DNA from 3 places in the Escherichia albertii genome. Region 2 is predicted to be linked to each of the others. Evidence: predicted binding sites of a transcription regulator. Region 2 holds the regulator's gene; each other region holds the start of a gene.

Region 1 (5,951 bases), 290 kb from region 2:
ACGGTTTTGCCGGGGCGTTATTTGCCGGATTTGGCATCCATTTGATTATTTCGCGTTGATGACAGAGTAGGTCGGATAAGGCGTTTACGCCCCGACACGATTTTCATGAGTGCCTCGCCGATGCTAACGGTGCTCCTACCAGCATAAACAACGAGCCAAAAATCTTATTCAACGCCTTCATCTGTATCCATAATTGAGTGAAGTGGTCATGGTGTTGATTGCGCCAGAGCCTGGTGAGAGGCTTAAAAGGATTGATGTCAGCAGGTAAGCAAACCACCATTCAGGCGTCATGGGAGTTTCCCGAATTGTCCATTTTTGTGCCACAATACGCTACTGTCGCGACGTTGTGTCAGGCACGCTTAAAAAATGATTTTACGTGGTTTAAGAGGCAGATTACCCGATGTTTCAGCAGCAAAAAGAGTGGAAAACAAGAGAAAATGCATTCGCTGCTTTTACCATGGGACCACTGACTGACTTCTGGCACCAGCGAGATGAAGCAGAGTTTATCGGCGTTGATGACATTCCGGTACGTTTTGTCCGTTTTCGCGCGCCGCAACACGACCGGGTCGTCGTCATCTGTCCTGGACGTATTGAGAGTTACGTAAAGTATGCGGAACTGGCCTACGATCTGTTCCATCTGGGGTTTGATGTGTTGATCATCGACCATCGTGGACAGGGGCGTTCCGGTCGCCTGCTGGACGATCCACATCTCGGGCATGTGAACCAGTTTAATGATTATGTTGATGACCTGGCGGCGTTCTGGCAACAAGAGGTCCAGCCAGGTCCGTGGCGTAAACGCTATATACTGGCACATTCGATGGGCGGGGCGATCTCCACACTATTTTTGCAGCGTCATCCGGGCGTGTGCGATGCCATTGCGCTCACTGCGCCGATGTTCGGGATTGTGATTCGCATGCCATCATTTATGGCGCGGCAGATCCTCGACTGGGCGGATGCGCACCCACGTTTTCGAGATGGCTATGCTATGGGCACGGGTCGCTGGCGCGCGTTGCCGTTTTCTGTCAACGTACTTACCCATAGTCGGCAGCGATATCGGCGCAATTTACGCTTTTATGCCGATGACCCAACGATTCGCGTCGGCGGACCAACCTACCATTGGGTGCGCGAAAGTATTCTGGCCGGCGAACAGGTGTTAGCTGGCGCGGGTGATGACGCCACGCCAACGCTCCTCTTGCAGGCTGAAGAAGAGCGAGTGGTCGATAACCGTATGCACGACCGTTTTTGTGAACTCCGCGCTGCCGCGGGCCACCCTGTAGAAGGAGGGCGACCGCAGGTGATTAAAGGCGCATACCATGAGATCCTTTTTGAAAAGGACGCTATGCGCTCAGTCGCGCTCCACGCCATCGTTGAATTTTTCAACAGGCATAACTTACCCAGCGGAAACCGCTCTATAGAGGTTTAAATTTCTTATGTACCAGGTTGTTGCGTCTGATTTAGATGGCACGTTACTTTCCCCCGACCATACGCTATCTCCTTATGCCAAAGAAACCCTGAAACTGCTCACCGCGCGCGGTATCAACTTTGTGTTTGCGACCGGACGCCACCATGTCGATGTGGGCCAAATTCGCGATAATCTTGAGATTAAGTCTTACATGATTACCTCCAATGGCGCGCGCGTTCATGATCTGAATGGCAATTTGATTTTCGCCCATAACCTGGATCGTGATATTGCCAGCGACCTGTTTGGCGTGGTCAATGATAACCCTGACATCATTACTAATGTTTATCGCGACGATGAATGGTTTATGAACCGCCACCGCCCGGAAGAGATGCGCTTTTTCAAAGAAGCGGTGTTCAAATATGCCCTGTACGAGCCGGGATTACTGGAGCCGGAAGGCGTCAGCAAAGTGTTCTTCACCTGTGATTCCCATGAAAAACTGTTGCCGCTGGAGCAGGCGATCAACGCCCGCTGGGGTGACCGCGTTAACGTGAGTTTCTCCACCTTAACCTGTCTGGAAGTGATGGCGGGCGGTGTTTCAAAAGGCCATGCGCTGGAAGCGGTGGCGAAAAAACTGGGCTACAGCCTGAAGGACTGCATTGCCTTTGGCGATGGTATGAATGATGCCGAAATGCTGTCGATGGCGGGTAAAGGCTGCATTATGGGCAGCGCGCATCAGCGCCTGAAAGATCTGCATCCAGAACTGGAAGTGATTGGCACTAACGCCGAAGACGCGGTACCGCACTATCTGCGTAAGCTCTATTTATCGTAATCGTTCTCTATTTAGCCAGTTGTCAACCTGATACTTCGCTACAATGGATACTCGTTAATCAAAGAGTTTTCCATTGTGGCGCTACTTATCATCACCACGATTCTGTGGGCCTTCTCCTTTAGCTTTTATGGCGAGTACCTTGCGGGGCACGTCGATAGCTATTTTGCGGTGCTGGTGCGCGTTGGCCTGGCGGCGCTCGTTTTTCTGCCGTTCCTGCGTACCCGCGGCAACAGTCTGAAAACCATTGGCCTGTATATGCTGGTGGGTGCGATGCAGCTTGGCATTATGTATATGTTGAGTTTCCGCGCGTACCTTTATCTGACGGTTTCCGAGTTGCTGTTATTTACCGTCCTGACACCGCTCTATATCACGCTGATTTATGACATCATGAGTAAGCGCCGTCTGCGCTGGGGGTATGCTTTTAGCGCCTTGTTAGCGGTGATTGGCGCCGGGATTATCCGCTACGATCAGGTCACCGACCATTTCTGGACGGGTCTGCTGCTGGTGCAGCTTTCTAATATCAGTTTTGCCATTGGCATGGTGGGCTATAAACGCCTGATGGAAACCCGCCCGATGCCACAGCACAACGCCTTTGCGTGGTTCTATCTTGGCGCATTTCTGGTGGCGGTGATTGCATGGTTCTTGCTGGGAAATGCGCAGAAAATGCCGCAAACCACACTGCAATGGAGCATTCTGGTATTTCTTGGCGTGGTGGCTTCCGGGATTGGCTACTTTATGTGGAACTACGGCGCGACTCAGGTAGACGCCGGAACGCTGGGCATTATGAACAATATGCATGTTCCGGCGGGGCTGTTGGTTAATCTGGCAATCTGGCATCAACAGCCGCACTGGCCAACGTTTATGACAGGCGCGCTGGTGATCCTGACCTCACTGTGGGTTCATCGAAAGTGGGTCGCTCCGCGCTCTTCACAAACGGCAGATGGTCACAAGCGTGATTGCGCGCTGAGCGAATAAACGCTTCCGTAATCGGCTGACGCTGCTCGCCATCGCGTACGGCGGCGTACAGTCGGCTCCACAATCCCTCGCCCAGGGTTTTGGTGACCACCAGACCCTGGCGCTCAAAACTCTCTACTACCCAATGCGGCAGTGCGGCAATGCCCATCCGTGCGGCAACCATCTGGATCAACAATAAGGTGTTATCGACGCTTTTCAGCGACGGGCTAACGCCTGCTGGCTGAAGAAAATGCCGCCAGACGTCCAGTCGGCTACGCTGTACCGGATAAATCAACAGCGTCTCGCTGGCGAGATCTTCCGGCGTGATTCGCGTTTTCGCCGCCAGCGGATGATCAGGTGCTAACACCAGGCGGACTTCATAATCGAACATCGGTGAATAATGCAGGCCACTGCGCGGCAGAATATCAGAGGTCATCACCAGATCCAGCTCGCCCTGTTGCAACGCGGGCTGCGGGTCAAACGTCACGCCCGATTTAAAATCCATCTCCACCTGTGGCCAGTTCTTGTGGAAATTTTCTAACGCGGGCGTCAGCCACTGAATACAGCTATGGCACTCGATGGCAATGCGCAAGCGTGTCTGCTGTGGTTCATTGCAGGCTTGCAGTGCCTGACTGATTTGCGGCAGTACCTGGTTTGCCAGTTGCAACAGGATTTCTCCCTGCGGTGTAAAGCGTAGCGGCTGGCTTTTACGCACAAATAGCCGGAAGCCAAGGCGTTGTTCCAGATCGCTAAACTGGTGAGACAGGGCGGATTGCGTCTGATGCAATGTCGCCGCAGCGGCTGCGAGCGAGCCGCAGTTCCGCAACGCTTGTAGCGTTTTCAGGTGTTTTACTTCGATCATGAAAGTCCTTCACTTCGGCATGAATAATTTGCGCTTGAGGAATATACAGTAACTGGCAAATATGGATGTGTAAACATCTGGACGTCTAAATACCAAAAATTCCACAAGGGGCATATAATGACAATTCTTAATCACACCCTCGGTTTCCCTCGCGTTGGCCTGCGTCGCGAGCTGAAAAAAGCGCAAGAGAGTTATTGGGCGGGGAACTCCACGCGTGAAGAACTGCTGGCAGTAGGGCGTGAATTGCGTGCTCGTCACTGGGATCAACAAAAGCAGGCGGGTATCGACCTGCTGCCGGTGGGTGATTTTGCCTGGTACGATCATGTCCTGACCACCAGCCTGCTGCTGGGTAACGTTCCGGCGCGTCACCAGAACAAAGATGGTTCGGTAGATATCGACACCCTGTTCCGTATTGGTCGTGGACGTGCACCGACTGGCGAACCTGCGGCGGCAGCGGAAATGACCAAATGGTTTAACACCAACTATCACTACATGGTGCCGGAGTTCGTTAAAGGCCAACAGTTCAAACTGACCTGGACGCAGCTGTTGGAGGAAGTGGACGAGGCGCTGGCGCTGGGCCACAAGGTCAAGCCCGTGCTGCTGGGGCCGGTTACCTACCTGTGGCTGGGTAAAGTGAAAGGTGAACAGTTTGATCGCCTGAGCCTGCTGAACGACATTCTGCCGGTTTATCAGCAAGTGTTGGCAGAACTGGCAAAACGCGGCATTGAGTGGGTACAGATCGACGAACCGGCTCTGGTACTGGAACTGCCGCAGGCGTGGCTGGACGCATACAAACCCGCTTACGACGCCCTCCAGGGACAGGTGAAACTGCTGCTGACCACCTATTTTGAAGGCGTAACGCCAAATCTCGACACCATTACTGCGCTGCCTGTTCAGGGTCTGCATGTCGATCTCGTACATGGTAAAGATGACGTTGCTGAACTGCACAAGCGTCTGCCTTCTGACTGGCTGCTATCTGCTGGTCTTATCAATGGTCGTAACGTCTGGCGCGCCGATCTTACCGAGAAATATGTGCAAATTAAGGACATTGTCGGCAAACGTGATTTGTGGGTGGCATCTTCCTGCTCACTGCTGCACAGCCCCATCGACCTGAGCGTGGAAACGCGTCTTGATGCAGAAGTGAAAAGCTGGTTTGCCTTCGCCCTACAAAAATGCCATGAACTGGCACTGCTGCGCGATGCGCTGAACAGTGGTGACACGGCTGCTCTGGCAGAGTGGAGCGCCCCGATTCAGGCGCGTCGTCACTCTACCCGCGTCCATAATCCGGCAGTAGAAAAGCGTCTGGCAGCGATCACCGCGCAGGACAGTCAGCGTGCGAACGTTTATGAAGTGCGTGCTGAAGCCCAGCGTGCGCGTTTTAAACTGCCAGCCTGGCCGACCACCACGATTGGCTCTTTCCCGCAAACCACAGAAATCCGTACCCTGCGTCTGGATTTCAAAAAGGGTAATCTCGACGCCAACAACTATCGTACGGGCATTGCAGAACATATCAAGCAGGCCATTGTTGAGCAAGAACGTCTAGGTCTGGATGTGCTGGTGCATGGTGAGGCCGAGCGTAATGACATGGTGGAATACTTTGGCGAGCACCTGGATGGCTTTGTCTTTACGCAAAACGGTTGGGTACAGAGCTACGGTTCCCGCTGCGTGAAGCCACCGATTGTCATTGGTGACGTTAGCCGCCCGGCACCGATTACTGTGGAGTGGGCGAAGTATGCGCAATCGCTGACCGACAAACCGGTGAAAGGGATGCTGACTGGCCCGGTGACCATTCTCTGCTGGTCGTTCCCGCGTGAAGATGTCAGCCGTGAAACCATCGCCAAACAAATTGCGCTGGCGCTTCGTGATGAAGTGGCCGATCTGGAAGCGGCTGGAATTGGCATCAT
Region 2 (5,951 bases):
GATGTTCTTCTTCGCTGTATGCCAGATAATCACCTTTACCGTGAATAATCGCGCCTGTGGTTACCATTTCGGTATAAAGCAACGTATTGCGGGAAAGCAGACGCAGGAAGTAACGGCAGTGTCTGTCCGTCCAGTCGAGCATCGGAGCAATCGAGAAACGGTAAGCGGGATAAACAGTTTGTGATTCTTCTGGCATGGCGACTTTTTAAGCATCTGGTAAATTGGGGGCGATACTATAGCATAACGAATATGCGATCAGGCAATGTGACGGTCATGCCTCCCAGCTCTCGGCGTTTAAGTGAGAACTATGGTAAAGTAAGGACATTCTTAACCCTACTGTCGAGGTGTCCAATGGAAAAGACCACAACGCAGGAGTTATTAGCACAGGCTGAAAAACTCTGTACGCAGCGTAATGTGCGCCTGACTCCACAACGTCTCGAAGTGTTGCGTCTGATGAGTCTGCAGGAAGGGGCTATCAGCGCCTACGATCTCCTTGATTTACTGCGTGAAGCCGAACCGCAAGCCAAGCCGCCAACAGTTTATCGCGCGCTCGATTTTCTGCTTGAGCAGGGTTTTGTGCATAAAGTTGAGTCCACTAACAGCTACGTGCTCTGTCATCTGTTCGATCAGCCAACCCATACTTCCGCAATGTTTATTTGCGATCGTTGCGGCGCGGTAAAAGAAGAGTGTGCGGAAGGTGTTGAAGACATCATGCATACTCTGGCGGCAAAAATGGGGTTTGCCCTGCGGCATAATGTGATTGAAGCTCATGGACTCTGTGCGGCATGTGTGGAAGTGGAAGCGTGTCGTCATCCTGAACAGTGCCATCATGACCACTCTATTCCGATGAAAAAAAAATCACGCTAAGCGATGTACGTCCTTGTACACGTCAGGCAGGAGGGATTAATTACCAGCGGTAATCATTGCGTTTTTCCCAGCGATCAACCTCTTTTTCTGCCTGCTCTTTCTGATAACCGTAACGCTCCTGGATTTTCCCCACTAGCTGATCACGTTTACCTTCAATGACCGTCATATCATCGTCGGTCAGCTTGCCCCATTGCTCTTTCACTTTACCTTTGAACTGTTTCCAGTTACCACCGACTTCGTCTTTGTTCATATTCAAGTCCTCATCGTTAGGTGGTGAATAAGAGTACGTTCACTTTTCTGCTAAACGTGGGACTAAGTGTAGTCAGGCATCTGGCTCCGGGTTATTTATTCGGAATTTTTAACCATTATGTTGCGGAAAACCAGGTGCCGTTGCGCCAGTGACGCCGCCAGATAACCGCCAGAGAAAGCCCACGCAACGCCAGAAAGACAGTTAATGCCAACCATAACCCATGATTGCCCAGCCATGGCAATGTGAGTAGCGTGAACGCAAAACCGGCTGCTGCCACCGCCATACTATTACGCATTTCGGCGGCGCGCGTTGCGCCAATGAACATGCCGTCCAGCAGATAACACCAGACGCCCACCAGCGGCAAAATCACCAGCCAGATAAGGTAGCGATCGGCCAGTTGTTGGATCTGAGTTAACGAAGTCAATAACGCGATAATGTGTTCACCAGACAGCCAATAAACCACGGAAAACAGCAACGCTACGATCCCCGCCTGACGACACGCTGCCCGCCAGACATCCAATAGCTGACTGCCGTCACGCGCGCCGTATGCCTGACCAGAATGCGCTTCAACAGCATAAGCGAAACCATCCAGCGCGTAAGCGGTAAAAGTGAGCAGCGTCATCAGGACAGCGTTGACGGCGATAATATCGCTCCCCTGTCGCGCGCCAAGCACCGTGATTGCACCAAAACAGAGTTGCAGCAACAACGAGCGCAACATAATGTCACGGTTAAGCGCCAGCAAACGGCGAAAGTTTCCTCGCCAGGCGTTTTTCAGCATTTCGACGGAGATCCCCCGTAAATGAAGGATTTTACGCACCATGAGCAAACCGATCAGCAACGTCGCGTATTCAGCAAGAACCGTCGCTAACGCAGCTCCCTGGACATTCATATGCAGCCCCATCACCAGCCAGACATCCAGAGCAATGTTAAGAATGTTGCCAACGACTAACAGGACAACGGGCGCACGGGCATATTGCACGCCAAGCAGCCAGCCGAGTAACACCAGATTTGCCAGCGACGCCGGCGCGCTTAGCCAGCGAATTTCAAGGAAACGACGCGCCTGTTCCAGCACCGCTTCACTGCCGCCGACAATATGCAGCGCCAGATCGATAATTGGTGTGCGCAGTAGAATAATTAATGCCCCAGCCCCTAATGCCAGCAATAGCGGCTGCATCAGCGCACGCGCTAATGCCAGGGGGTTTTTGGCGCCATACGCCTGCGCAGTAAGTCCGGTAGTGCTCATGCGCAAAAACAGCAACAGCATAAAGAGAAAGCTGGTCGCCGTTGCGCCAACCGCCACGCCGCCCAGGTACACCGGGCTATCAAGATGACCAATAACTGCCGTATCAACCAGCCCTAACAAAGGAACGGTGATATTGGAGAAAATCATGGGTAAGGCGAGATGCCAGAGTGCTTTATCAGATGAAGTGAGGAATGCCATGCCGACAAGCCTGATGAACGGAGTTGAAAAACAAACCGCGACGCCAGACGCATCGCGGTATCAGAGAGATATGATTACAGCCAGTCGCCGTTGCGAATAACTCCAACAGCCAGCCCTTCAATGGTGAAGCTCTGCTGACGCAGATCGACAACAATGGGTTTAAACTCACTGTTTTCAGGCAACAACTCGACTTTATTACCCTGTTTTTTCAAACGCTTAACGGTAACTTCGTCATCGATGCGTGCAACAACGACCTGCCCATTACGCACATCCTGGGTTTTATGCACCGCCAGCAAATCGCCATCCATAATGCCGATATCTTTCATCGACATCCCACTCACGCGTAGCAGGAAATCAGCATTTGGCTTAAACAGGGATGGATCGACCTGATAATGACCTTCAATATGCTGCTGCGCCAGAAGCGGCTCACCGGCTGCCACACGACCGACCAGCGGCAACCCTTCTTCCTCTTCCTGCAACAGACGAATCCCGCGCGATGCGCCGGAAACAATTTCAATAACACCTTTGCGCGCCAGCGCCTTCAGATGTTCTTCAGCCGCGTTTGGGGAACGGAACCCCAAACGCTGCGCGATTTCCGCACGCGTCGGCGGCATACCTGTCTGGCTGATGTGATCACGAATGAGATCAAACACCTCTTGCTGCCTGGCCGTTAACGCTTTCATTCCGCCCCCTGGGTGTATATACAGTTATGCTGTGAGTATATACAGCAAAAGGTGATTTTGGAACCATAAACTGCACAATAAACCAGAGATTTATCGAATTCTGGAAGGGTTATCCAAAATGTGACCATAACAGAATGACCCAGGTTGCCACTGCGACGATAATTGCGATCAGCACTGCGGCGGACCCCATATCTTTCGCCCGTCCAGAAAGTTCATGGTATTCGGAACCAATACGGTCAACCACCGCTTCGATGGCGCTATTAAGGATTTCTACAATCATCACCAGCATGACGGAGCTAATAAGCAGCACGCGGGTAATCGCGTCCACGTCCAGCCAGCAGGCGATGATCACCGCCAACAATACCGCAACGCCCTCCTGACGGAAGGCCGCTTCGTTAATCCATGCTGCGCGCAAGCCTTTCCAGGAATAGCCAGCGGCTTTGATAATTCGGGTGAGTCCAGTGGTATTATTGGCCATCAAAAGAACCTTTTTACATTATGAGCGTCAATACAGTGTACCGTTAAATCCGATGATTCGGGTTAGCGTAACGCCGCGCGAAACATGGGCAGATACCACAGAATTTCCCATGACTTTCTGCTATCCTTGCCGCGCATTTGCATTATTAACCAGAGGCTTTACATCGTTTATGTCCGGCTGGCCACGAATTTACTACAAATTACTGAATTTACCATTAAGCATCCTGGTAAAAAGCAAGTCTATTCCGGCGGATCCTGCCCCGGAACTTGGACTGGATACCTCTCGTCCAATTATGTACGTTTTACCGTACAACTCAAAAGCGGATTTGCTGACGTTGCGCGCCCAGTGTCTGGCGCACGACCTGCCTGACCCATTAGAGCCGCTGGAAATAGACGGTACGCTGCTGCCGCGCTACGTGTTTATTCACGGCGGGCCGCGTGTTTTCACTTATTACACGCCGAAAGAAGAGTCCATTAAGCTGTTCCACGATTATCTCGATCTGCACCGCAGCAATCCGAATCTGGACGTGCAAATGGTGCCGGTATCGGTGATGTTTGGTCGCGCGCCGGGGCGCGAAAAAGGTGAAGTAAATCCGCCGTTGCGTATGCTCAACGGCGTGCAGAAGTTTTTCGCCGTACTGTGGCTGGGGCGTGACAGCTTTGTGCGCTTCTCGCCATCGGTTTCACTGCGCCGCATGGCTGATGAGCACGGTACGGATAAAACCATCGCTCAAAAACTGGCGCGCGTGGCGCGTATGCACTTTGCCCGCCAGCGTCTGGCTGCCGTGGGCCCGCGCTTACCCGCCCGTCAGGATCTGTTTAATAAACTGCTCTCCTCTCGCGCGATTGCTAAAGCGGTAGAAGATGAAGCGCGTAGCAAAAAAATCTCTCATGAAAAAGCGCAGCAGAACGCGATTGCGCTGATGGAAGAGATTGCAGCGAACTTCTCTTACGAGATGATCCGTCTGACCGACCGTATTCTGGGCTTCACCTGGAACCGGCTTTATCAGGGCATCAACGTCCACAACGCCGAACGCGTTCGCCAGTTGGCCCACGACGGTCATGAGCTGGTGTATGTGCCATGTCACCGTAGCCATATGGACTATCTGCTGCTTTCTTATGTGTTGTATCACCAGGGGCTGGTGCCGCCGCATATCGCTGCCGGGATCAACCTGAACTTCTGGCCTGCCGGGCCGATTTTCCGCCGTCTGGGCGCGTTCTTTATTCGCCGTACTTTTAAAGGCAATAAACTCTATTCCACTGTTTTCCGTGAGTATCTCGGCGAACTGTTTAGCCGTGGTTATTCCGTGGAATATTTTGTGGAAGGCGGTCGTTCCCGTACGGGGCGTTTGTTGGATCCGAAAACCGGTACGCTGTCGATGACCATTCAGGCGATGTTGCGTGGCGGTACACGTCCGATTACGTTAATCCCGATCTACATCGGTTATGAGCACGTAATGGAAGTGGGTACTTACGCTAAAGAACTGCGCGGCGCGACGAAAGAAAAAGAAAGTCTAGCGCAGATGCTGCGCGGCTTAAGCAAGCTGCGTAATCTCGGTCAAGGATACGTCAATTTCGGTGAGCCGATGCCGTTGATGACCTATCTCAACCAGCACGTGCCAGACTGGCGTGAATCGATTGATCCCATTGAAGCCGTGCGCCCGGCCTGGCTAACGCCGACGGTCAATAACATTGCTGCCGATCTGATGGTACGTATTAACAACGCAGGTGCGGCGAACGCCATGAACCTGTGCTGTACTGCGTTGCTGGCATCACGTCAGCGTTCACTCACTCGCGAACAGTTGACTGAGCAACTCAACTGCTACCTCGATTTAATGCGCAACGTACCTTACTCCCCGGACTCAACGGTGCCTTCAGCCAGCGCCAGTGAACTTATTGATCACGCGCTGCAGATGAACAAGTTTGAAGTTGAGAAAGATACCATCGGCGACATTATCATCCTGCCGCGTGAACAAGCGGTGTTGATGACCTACTATCGCAACAACATTGCACATATGTTGGTTCTGCCTTCGCTGATGGCGGCGATTGTGACTCAACATCGCCAAATTTCTCGCGAAGAGTTGATGAAGCATGTCAATGTGCTGTATCCAATGCTGAAAGCAGAGTTGTTCCTGCGCTGGGATCGCGACGAGTTGCCGGGCGTTATTGATGCGTTGGCGAATGAAATGCAGCGTCAGGAGTTGATTACTCTGCAAAATGATGAGTTGCATAT
Region 3 (5,951 bases), 2.3 Mb from region 2:
CGTATTTGAAGGTGAAGGCGCAGGTACGCTGGCGAGCACTCGTCCGTTCTGGTCTGGCGATGCACATGTCATCCCGATGATTACCGGTGCGACAATCCTGTGTTTCTCCTTTACCGGCTTTGACGGCATCAGCAACCTGTCGGAAGAGACTAAAGACGCAGAGCGCGTGATCCCGCGTGCGATTTTCCTGACCGCGCTGATCGGCGGTATGATCTTCATCTTTGCGACTTACTTCCTGCAGCTGTACTTCCCGGATATCTCTCGCTTTAAAGATCCAGAAGCATCACAGCCTGAAATCATGCTGTACGTTGCGGGTAAAGCGTTCCAGGTTGGCGCGCTGGTTTTCTCCACCATCACCGTACTGGCGTCCGGTATGGCGGCGCACGCAGGCGTAGCGCGTCTGATGTACGTAATGGGTCGTGACGGCGTGTTCCCGAAAAGTTTCTTCGGTTATGTACACCCGAAATGGCGTACTCCGGCGATGAACATCATCCTGGTTGGTGCGATTGCCCTGCTGGCAATCAACTTTGACCTGGTAATGGCAACGGCGCTGATTAACTTTGGTGCGCTGGTGGCGTTCACCTTCGTTAACCTGTCGGTTATCTCGCAGTTCTGGATCCGTGAGAAGCGTAACAAGACGCTGAAAGATCACTTCCAGTATCTGTTCCTGCCGATGTGTGGTGCGCTGACCGTTGGTGCGCTGTGGGTTAACCTGGAAGAAAGCTCGATGGTTCTGGGTCTGATCTGGGCGGCTATCGGTCTGATTTACCTGGCTTGTGTGACTAAAAGCTTCCGCAACCCGGTTCCGCAGTACGAAGACGTAGCATAATCTTATAAAGCCGGATGAGATAATCATCCGGTGAATCATTAAAAGCCGGAGCGTATTGGACTGCTCCGGCTTTTTCGTATCAGACAATCTCTTCCGCGTACTGCCAAAGCGCCTTTAACAGCGCTACTTTTTCTTTATCGTCGGCGTATTGCTGCGCCAGCATCTGCAGTTCATCAGCATAACTTTGCAAAAACTCGGGAGTGAATACCTGGCGACGATGTTCCAGCCAGCGTTGCTGTTCGGCGTAATCCAGCGTCCCCGGGAAGTTGCGCGCCCGATAGTTAAACAGCAGCTTTTCAATTCGTTTGTCGACAAAGGTGATATCCAGCGCCGGTAAATTACGTGGCTCAGTTTCCAGCACAATTTTCATCGCCGCGCGATCGGCATCGCTGAAAAAGCCATTATAAAGCTGGGCATCAACATTCTCTGAAGGTGTAAACGGTTCTGCTTCAGCGAATATCGCCACTACTTTTTCGCGCACTTGCGGATTTTCACGCAAAATTTTCAGGTTATCGAGGCAATGCTGGCGATTAATTCCCAGTCGATCGGCATCTTCCGGGCGTAGTGTATTCGCTTGCGCCAGTACCGGACATTTATTGATATGCACCAGTTTCACCGGAACGGCGGCGTTATCGCCCAGATCGGCTTTGGCGGTATACAGGCGTTCGCGCAAGGTGTCGCTGTCCAGCTCCAGTAACGGCGAAATATCGCCTGCCAGATCAACCATAATCACCGCATTACGATTTTCCGGGTGCCACGCCAGCGGCGCCACCCAACTGGTATTACCGCGCCATGCGCCAAACATACCAGAAACGTGCACCAGAGGTTTCATCTGCGGAACATCAATCAGCGCCATCAGTTTGTGCTTATTACGATGGGTGTAGAGATAATCAAACAGACGTGGCTGACGTGTTTTTACCAGCTTCGCCATGGCAATAGTGGCGTACACGTCAGCCATCGCATCGTGGGCATTACTATGTTCAATGCCGTTGGCTTTGGTTAAATGTTCAAGGCGGAAACTCGGCAAACCCTCTTCATTTTCTGGCCAGTTTATTCCCTCCGGGCGCAGAGCATAACAGGCGCGCATGACATCCAGCAGATCCCAGCGAGAGTTATCATGCTGCCAGCTCCAGGCATAAGGATCATAGAAATTACGGTAAAAGATGTTACGTGTGACTTCGTCGTCGAAACGCACATTGTTGTAACCCAGGATACAGGTATTCGGCACGGTAAAAAGTGAGTGGATCCGCGTAGCAAAGGCGGCTTCATTTTCACCTTTCGCCCGCGCTTCTTGTGGTGTAATTCCTGTAATCAATACCGCGCCTGGCTGGGGTAAGTAGTCATCTGCCGGTTTGCAGTAAAAAATTTCCGGTTCGCCTATTACGTTAAATTCACTATCGGTGCGAATAGCGGCAAACTGCGCAGGGCGATCCAGCGCCGGATGCGTGCCAAAAGTTTCGTAATCGTGGAACAAAAAAGTAGGTTGATGTTTGCCGTTATTCATCATTAGGTTAAATCCGTTATTTCTGCTGTACGCCAGAGTATCAAATATCACAATGCTATTCAGCTTCAGAGCGACAATTTGGGGGGGCGTTAGAACAGATAATGGTAGGATGAAAATGAGATGACCGTCACATTTACTTGCAATTTATTCCAGAACCTTCATCAGGATTTCCGTAAAAAGAACCGCTAATTGAAATTCCTGAGGACATGCTGTTGAAACGCCGTCTTTTTATTGCCGCTTCTTTGTTCGTTTTTAACTTATCTTCCAGCCAGGCAGCGGAAAATATCCCTTTTTCTCCCCAACCTCCAGCGATTCATGCAGGGGCATGGGTGTTGATGGATTATACAACAGGGCAAATTCTTACGGCGGGGAATGAACATCAACAACGTAATCCCGCCAGTCTGACCAAGCTGATGACAGGCTATGTTGTCGATCGTGCTATCGATAGCCATCGTATTACGCCTGACGATATTGTGACAGTGGGACGTGATGCATGGGCGAAAGATAACCCGGTGTTTGTTGGTTCCTCCCTGATGTTTCTGAAAGAAGGCGATCGTGTATCTGTACGCGATTTAAGCCGTGGGCTAATTGTTGATTCCGGGAATGACGCCTGCGTTGCGTTGGCAGATTATATTGCCGGTGGTCAGCGCCAGTTCGTCGACATGATGAACAATTACGCCGAGAAACTGCATTTACAGGATACCCATTTTGAAACGGTGCATGGTCTGGATGCGCCGGGGCAGCATAGCTCAGCATATGATTTGGCTGTGCTTTCTCGCGCTATCATTCATGGCGAACCTGATTTTTATCATATGTATAGCGAGAAAAGCCTCACCTGGAACGGCATTACCCAACAAAACCGTAACGGTTTATTGTGGGACAAAACCATGAATGTTGACGGCCTGAAAACGGGCCATACTTCCGGCGCCGGGTTTAATTTAATTGCTTCGGCTGTGGATGGTCAGCGCCGACTTATTGCAGTGGTCATGGGCGCGGACAGCGCAAAAGGTCGTGAAGAAGAGGCAAGGAAACTTTTGCGCTGGGGGCAGCAAAACTTTACTACGGTGCAAATTTTGCACCGTGGGAAAAAGGTTGGCACGGAACGTATCTGGTATGGCGATAAAGAAAACATTGCCCTTGGGACGGAACAGGGCTTCTGGATGGTGCTGCCTAAAACTGAGATCCCCAACATTAAAGCCAAATATACTCTTGATGGTAAAGAACTGACTGCGCCAATCGCCGCTCACCAGCGAGTAGGGGAAATCGAACTTTATGACCGCGATAAACAGGTGGCGCACTGGCCGCTGGTCACGCTGGAATCGGTCGGTGAAGGCGGTATGTTTTCCCGTTTGAGTGACTATTTCCATCATAAAGCCTGACCTTTCTTTTGCAGCAGATTGGCAGGAGTGCGAGTCTGCTCGCATAATCAACACTCATTCCTTGTGGTTTTTATATCGCACATTATGCTGTATAAAAAACCAGTATCAATGGAGGCATCATGAACTACGAGATTAAGCAGGAAGATAAACGTACCGTTGCAGGTTTTCATCTCGTTGGCCCGTGGGAACAAACGGTAAAGCAAGGTTTTGAGCAGTTGATGATGTGGGTGCAAAACAAAAATATTATAGCCAGAGAGTGGCTCGCCGTTTATTACGATAATCCAGATGAGACGCCTGCCGAAAAGTTACGCTGTGATACAGTCGTGTCGGTAGCGGATAACTTCACGCTTCCCGAAAACAGTGAAGGCGTCATTGTGACGGAAATTTCAGCGGGTCAGTATGCTGTGGCGGTAGCTCGCGTAACCGGTGATGATTTTGCCAAACCCTGGTATCAGTTTTTTAATAGTCTCTTGCAGGACGGCGCTTACGAAATAGCATCGAAACCGTGTTTTGAAGTTTATCTGAACAATGGCGCAGAAGAGGGGTATTGGGATATCGAAATGTATGTAGCAGTGCAGCCAAAACATCGCTAGCGTATGGCTGTGGGGCTGCCTGTTAACGCGATAACCACTCTGTTTTCATTGGGGAAAAGAGTAAGATGTATTTTTAATTGTCTGACAATTCAGCCGGGAATCGCACTGTTCCCGGTTTGTCGGCCGGATGAGTTACGCTAGCGACCTCCGACCACCAGATGCGTTATGACTGCTTTTATTCTTCATTGACGGAGTTCCTGCGTGCGTGCTGATAAATCCCTAAGCCCGTTTGAAATTCGAGTGTACCGCCATTACCGTATTGTGCATGGTACGCGAGTCGCGCTGGCGTTTCTGCTTACCTTTCTCATCATTCGCCTGTTTACCATCCCGGAAAGTACCTGGCCGCTGGTGACTATGGTGGTGATCATGGGGCCAATCTCGTTTTGGGGGAACGTCGTTCCTCGTGCATTTGAACGTATTGGTGGTACGGTATTCGGCTCGATTTTAGGGCTTATCGCTCTGCAACTGGAGTTAATCTCGTTACCTCTGATGTTGGTCTGGTGCGCGGCAGCCATGTTCCTTTGCGGTTGGCTGGCGCTGGGTAAAAAGCCTTATCAGGGGCTATTGATTGGCGTGACGCTGGCGATTGTTGTTGGTTCGCCAACCGGCGAAATAGACACCGCATTATGGCGAAGTGGCGATGTTATTCTCGGTTCCCTGTTGGCTATGTTGTTTACTGGCATCTGGCCGCAACGAGCTTTCATCCACTGGCGCATTCAACTGGCGAAAAGCCTGACTGAATATAATCGAATCTATCAGTCAGCATTTTCACCGAATTTACTTGAACGGCCACATCTGGAAACGCATCTGCAGAAGCTTTTGACAGACGCCGTGAAAATGCGTGGGCTGATTGCACCTGCCAGCAAAGAAACCCGTATTCCAAAATCGATTTATGAAGCTATCCAGACCATTAATCGCAATCTGATTTGTATGCTGGAGTTGCAAATCAATGCTTACTGGGCCACACGCCCCAGCCATTTCGTGTTACTGAACGCGCAAAAACTGCGTGATACGCAGCAAATGATGCAGCAAATATTGTTGTCGCTTGTTCATGCGCTGTATGAAGGCAATCCGCAACCGGTTTTTGCCAATACGGAAAAATTGAACGATGCTGTGGAAGAGCTGCGCCAGTTGCTCGATAACCACCATGAGCTGAAGATTGCTGAGACGCCCATATATGGCTATGTCTGGCTGAACATGGAAACAGCACACCAGTTAGAGTTGCTGTCAAATCTGATTTGTCGGGCCTTGCGCAGATAAATCCCGGCCTTCAGAACCATTTTTCTGCTGCTTCGATTCAGCAAGGATAAAGGGTATGATAGTGAAAAGGGATAAAAGCATTGTCATCTGCGGCAGCTATGAGTAATGTTGGCCCTAACGAATAGCGGTTGCTTAAACGAATCCGACTCTCACATTATCAGGGGTATACAAATGGAAACTACCAAGCCTTCATTCCAGGATGTACTGGAATTTGTTCGTCTGTTCCGCCGTAAGAACAAACTGCAACGTGAAATCCAGGACGTTGAGAAAAAGATCCGTGACAACCAGAAGCGTGTTCTGCTGCTGGAAAACCTGAGCGATTACATCAAACCTGGTATGAGCGTCGAAGCAATCCAGGGCATTATTGCCAGCATGAAAGGCGACTA

Evidence for each region. Region 2 encodes LexA, which represses DNA repair genes until DNA is damaged. Its sites were predicted from a motif close to TNCTGTATGTACATACAGNA; they were not measured.
Region 1: the regulator LexA is predicted to act here: its motif matches at 4,079-4,098, upstream of metR (HTH-type transcriptional regulator MetR).
Region 3: the regulator LexA is predicted to act here: its motif matches at 3,798-3,817, upstream of sbmC (DNA gyrase inhibitor SbmC).

Annotation. Positions count from the first base shown of each region.
Region 1 is NZ_CP117568.1:3,047,153-3,053,103, forward strand. Features, by position in the region: gene rhtC (threonine export protein RhtC) at 1-59, shown strand, start outside; partial or broken gene rhtB (homoserine/homoserine lactone efflux protein) at 181-291, opposite strand; gene pldB (lysophospholipase L2) at 401-1,423, shown strand; gene yigL (sugar/pyridoxal phosphate phosphatase YigL) at 1,431-2,231, shown strand; gene bioP (biotin transporter) at 2,307-3,206, shown strand; gene metR (HTH-type transcriptional regulator MetR) at 3,091-4,047, opposite strand; gene metE (5-methyltetrahydropteroyltriglutamate--homocysteine S-methyltransferase) at 4,165-5,951, shown strand, end outside.
Region 2 is NZ_CP117568.1:3,333,465-3,339,415, reverse strand. Features, by position in the region: gene dusA (tRNA dihydrouridine(20/20a) synthase DusA) at 1-196, opposite strand, end outside; gene zur (zinc uptake transcriptional repressor Zur) at 352-867, shown strand; gene PS053_RS16225 (CsbD family protein) at 908-1,117, opposite strand; gene dinF (MATE family efflux transporter DinF) at 1,233-2,558, opposite strand; gene lexA (transcriptional repressor LexA) at 2,633-3,241, opposite strand; gene dgkA (diacylglycerol kinase) at 3,351-3,719, opposite strand; gene plsB (glycerol-3-phosphate 1-O-acyltransferase PlsB) at 3,889-5,951, shown strand, end outside.
Region 3 is NZ_CP117568.1:1,045,042-1,050,992, reverse strand. Features, by position in the region: gene plaP (putrescine/proton symporter PlaP) at 1-829, shown strand, start outside; gene sbcB (exodeoxyribonuclease I) at 909-2,336, opposite strand; gene dacD (serine-type D-Ala-D-Ala carboxypeptidase DacD) at 2,546-3,712, shown strand; gene sbmC (DNA gyrase inhibitor SbmC) at 3,832-4,305, shown strand; gene PS053_RS05215 (FUSC family protein) at 4,507-5,565, shown strand; gene PS053_RS05210 (DUF496 family protein) at 5,737-5,951, shown strand, end outside.